2 regions of the Anoxybacillus sp. TBDG-1 genome follow, and region 1 is predicted to be linked to the other one. Evidence: a T-box and tRNA genes for the amino acid it is inferred to sense, from the RefSeq annotation. Region 1 holds a T-box; the other holds one or more tRNA genes.
What was found. The T-box of region 1 lies ahead of ileS (isoleucine--tRNA ligase). A T-box ahead of a tRNA ligase gene usually reads a tRNA of that ligase, here a tRNA-Ile.
Positions count from the first base shown of each region.

Region 2: it encodes a tRNA-Ile, which carries the amino acid that the T-box ahead of ileS (isoleucine--tRNA ligase) is inferred to sense. The anticodon was not compared.

Region 1 is NZ_JBTZSY010000043.1:1,499-3,908, forward strand. Features, by position in the region: gene ACYQY7_RS11495 (YlmH family RNA-binding protein) at 1-50, shown strand, start outside; gene ACYQY7_RS11500 (DivIVA domain-containing protein) at 114-617, shown strand; T-box leader at 662-877, shown strand; gene ileS (isoleucine--tRNA ligase) at 922-2,410, shown strand, end outside.
Region 2 is NZ_JBTZSY010000049.1:7,034-9,443, reverse strand. Features, by position in the region: gene ACYQY7_RS12075 (MFS transporter) at 1-68, opposite strand, end outside; gene sodA (superoxide dismutase SodA) at 160-768, opposite strand; tRNA gene ACYQY7_RS12065 (tRNA-Ile) at 935-1,008, opposite strand; gene ACYQY7_RS12060 (DUF1189 domain-containing protein) at 1,138-1,911, shown strand; gene ACYQY7_RS12055 (methyl-accepting chemotaxis protein) at 1,924-2,410, opposite strand, start outside.

The DNA.
Region 1 (2,410 bases):
GGCAAACAAAAAAAGAAAAATGGCGCATCGTTGTCGAAAAAGCAAAATAAAAGCAGGATTTTCGCAAAACATGTCGAAACATACGGTACGTACATAAGATGGAGGTGGGCTACATGCCGTTAACGCCGTTAGATATTCATAATAAAGAATTTAGCCGAGGCTTTCGCGGATATGATGAAGATGAAGTAAATGAGTTTTTAGATCAAGTCATTAAAGATTATGAAATGATCTTGCGTGAAAAAAAACAGCTTGAAGAAAAAGTAAAAGAGCTGACAGAGCGGCTCAACTACTTTACAAATATTGAAGAAACGTTAAATAAATCGATTTTAATCGCCCAGGAAACAGCAGAAGAAGTGAAGCGAAACGCGCAAAAAGAAGCGAAGCTCATCATCAAAGAGGCGGAGAAAAACGCAGATCGCATCATTAGCGAAGCGCTCGCTAAAACGCGGAAAATTGCGATGGAAGTTGAAGAGTTAAAACGTCAAGCGAAAGTGTTCCGCAATCGTTTTAAAATGTTAATTGAAGCACAGCTCGATATGTTAAACAACGGCGATTGGGATCATTTATTAGATTACAAGCTTGACGATGAAGCGGTGCAAGAAATAACCGAGTCTTGACGGACGACATGGTTATTGCCTATAATATCGAATACAGTTATATCGCAAAAACGATGAAGGGGACAGTAGTTCTTTCATCAGCTTATTTCAGCGAGCCGAGGGCGGTGGAAGCTCGGCATAAGCGAAAGAATGAACATCACCCCGGAGTTCCGTGCTGAACGAATAGTAGGCCACGGCGCGTCATTCCCGTTACGAATGTCGAGTGGGCTATGTTTACATAGTCAATAAGGGTGGTACCGCGAGACCTTCTCGTCCCTTTTGGGCATGAGGAGGTTTTTTTATTTACATAAAAGGAGGTCACATGATGGATTACAAAGATACGTTACTTATGCCAAAGACTGATTTCCCGATGCGTGGAAATCTTCCGCAACGGGAACCACAAATGCAAGCGAAATGGGAAGAAATGGACATTTATCGTAAAGTGCAAGAGCGCACGAAAGATCGTCCTCTGTTTGTGCTGCATGACGGCCCGCCGTATGCGAACGGTGATATTCATATGGGTCATGCGCTCAATAAAATTTTAAAAGACTTTATCGTGCGCTATAAATCAATGAGCGGTTATTGTGCCCCGTACGTACCAGGATGGGATACGCACGGTTTGCCAATTGAAACGGCGCTGACGAAAAATAAAGGCGTCAATCGGAAAGAAATGAGTGTTGCGGAGTTTCGTAAGCTATGTGAGCAATATGCGTACGAGCAAATTGACCGCCAGCGCGAGCAATTTAAACGACTTGGTGTGCGCGGCGATTGGGACAATCCTTACATTACGTTAACGCCAGAATATGAAGCACAACAAATTAAAGTATTCGGTCAAATGGCGAAAAAAGGATTGATTTATAAAGGATTAAAACCTGTTTATTGGTCGCCATCAAGCGAATCGGCGCTTGCCGAAGCCGAAATCGAATATAAAGATAAACGCTCTCCATCGATTTACGTTGCATTCCCTGTCAAAGACGGCAAAGGGGTGCTTGATGGCGATGAAAAAATTGTCATTTGGACGACGACACCATGGACCATTCCAGCGAACTTAGGCATCGCTGTTCATCCACAGTTGCAATATAGCGTTGTTGAGGCAGACGGTGGCAAATATGTCGTTGCATCCGAGTTATTACAATCGGTGCAAAAAGAAATGGGCTGGGAACATGTTGCTGTATTAAAAACAGTAAAAGGAAGCGAACTTGAATACGTCGTTGCGAAACATCCGTTTTACGACCGCGATTCGCTCGTCATTTGTGGCGAACACGTCACAACAGACACCGGAACAGGTTGCGTTCATACGGCACCAGGACACGGGGAAGACGACTTTATCGTCGGGCAAAAATACGGCTTAGGTGTGCTTTGCCCTGTTGATGAGCGCGGCTATATGACAGAAGAAGCGCCAGGATTTTCCGGCATGTTTTACGATGAGGCGAACAAAGCGATTACAGAAAAGCTACAAGAAGTAGGCGCCCTGTTAAAACTATCGTTTATTACACACTCGTACCCGCACGACTGGCGGACGAAGCAGCCGACGATTTTCCGTGCGACAGCCCAGTGGTTTGCGTCCATTGATAAAATTCGTGATCAATTGTTACAAGCGGTTGAAGAAACAAAATGGGTGCCAGCATGGGGTGAAATTCGTATCCATAATATGATTCGTGATCGCGGCGACTGGTGTATTTCGCGCCAACGCGCATGGGGAGTACCAATCCCAGTCTTTTATGCGGAAAACGGCGAGCCGATTATTACAGATGAAACGATTGAACACGTATCGAACTTGTTCCGCCAATACGGTTCAAACGTTTGGTTTGAAC
Region 2 (2,410 bases), on a different contig from region 1:
ATCGCCAATAAAAGAAACAATTGTCGATGGGCGCGAATGTGCGCGATAATCCGTTTCCATCTGTTCATAAGCAAACTTCCTTTCTTGACAAGTAGTTTGCCTACTCTTTTATAGCGATATACAAAAAGAGCCCGACAAAATTTGTCGAGCTCTTCACCATTATTTTGCCGCCGCGTAACGTTTCGCTACTTCATCCCAGTTGACAACGTTCCAAAATGCTGAAATATAATCTGGACGACGGTTTTGATATTTTAAGTAATATGCATGTTCCCATACGTCTAATCCTAAAATTGGTGTTTTACCTTCCATTAATGGTGTATCTTGGTTCGGTGTGCTTGTTACTTCAAGTTGACCGTTATGGACGACAAGCCATGCCCAACCAGAACCGAAGCGCGTAGCAGCAGCTTTTGAAAATTCTTCTTTAAACTTTTCGAAGCTACCGAATGTGTTGTTAATCGCTTCAGCTAATTCGCCTGTTGGTTCACCGCCACCATTTGGTGAAAGAATAGTCCAAAAGAGCGAATGGTTTGCATGCCCTCCTCCATTGTTACGAACAGCTGTACGGATGTTTTCTGGCACTGCGTCTAAATTAGCCATTAACTCTTCAATTGTTTTGTTTTGCAATTCTGGATGACCTTCAAGCGCTGCGTTTAAGTTTGTTACATACGCGTTATGATGTTTTGTGTGATGAATGTTCATTGTTTCCTTATCAATATGTGGTTCTAACGCGTCGTAAGCATAAGGCAATTGTGGTAATTCAAATGCCATACTTCATTCCTCCTCATTGATTATGTAATTGCTCACAAATGAAACTGATAAATTATATTTAGAAACAGAAAAGTTTCATAAGTGAACCTACTTTAAGAGTACCAAAATAAAACGAATGTTTCAAATTATTTGCAAAAAACCTCGCTAATTTACTTAGCGAGGCAAATGGACCCTGCAGGACTCGAACCTGCGACCAGACGGTTATGAGCCGTCCGCTCTAACCAGCTGAGCTAAGGGTCCGCAATATCCGATGGTAATTTTATCAAAAAAGATACATCTCGTCAATACATGTTACACTCGAAACAAAATGGTTGTGTAGCGAACATAAAAAGAAGTAGAATGAGAAATGATGATGCGTAAAGGATGTGAATGATGATGTGGAAACGATTATTACAAAGTCTTTATTCTCCTGTACATATTGCTCGCTTTCGCTTTCATCCGATCGGAAAGGCGATTAGTTACGTGTTCTTTTTATCGCTCATTGCGACGTTGCCGATTGCTATTTACTTTACGATAAGTATAAACAAAATGATCGGCTCAACGCATCAACTATTGACCGAAGAACTTCCCCCTTTTGAAGTCGTTGATGGAGTATTGATATCTAATGAAAAAGAACCGATTGAACTTATACGTCCTGACGTGACGATGTTATTGGATAGCACAGGTACACTGACAACAGATGATGTAGCACGCTATACAAATGCAGTAGCGTTTTTAAAAGAAGAATTTGCGCTTGTGGCAAATGGACACGTTCAATCATATCCGTATAGTGTTATGCAAACGGATCGTTTTACAAACAAAGATGTATATGAATTTACGGGCAAGCTACAATCGTTACTCCCTATCGTCATTTCGCTATCGTTTTTTGTTTTATACTTTTTCACATGTACGAGCAAATTTCTTTACGTTACCGTCCTAGCGTTTATCGGTCTTATTTTTCGCGGCACGTTAAATAAACGCGGCTCATATCGCCACATGTGGAGCCTTTCCGCTTACTCCATCACACTAGCAACGATCTTTTTTACCATTATGGAAGCATTACAAATTGTCGTTCCATACGCTATCGCATTAGATTGGTTCGTTTCTATCACCATTTTATTTGTTTCCATTAAAGAACTTCCTTCCGTGAAAGAAGCAGGCTGATGGGCCTGCTTCTTACAATTTAAATGCTGTAGTTAGTGTAGATAACGACTGAGATAATTCGTTTAATCGTTCACCAACACGATACATGTCGTTCATTTGCTTCGTTTGGTCATGCGAAACCGACGTCATTTCTTCCGCGCTTGCTAACGTTTGTTGAGCAACGGAAGCAAACGCCATCGTGACTGTCTCGATGATCGGCAATAGTTGCTCAAACTGTTCTAATTCACTTTCCATTTGTGCCACGTTGCGATTGACGCGCTGAATTTCTTTTAATAAATGGTCAAACGAACGCTTTGCTTCATTTGCAGATGTGAGCTGATGTTGCAAATGCGTGACCATCCCTTCAAACTGATTTGTCGCATGAATCGATACTTCTTCCATCGCAAAAATAGACGATGTAATTTCTTCTGTTGCTTTTGAAGCATGTTCTGCTAATTTTCTCACTTCTGTTGCCACAACAGCAAATCCCTTTCCAGCTTCGCCGGCGCGTGCCGCTTCA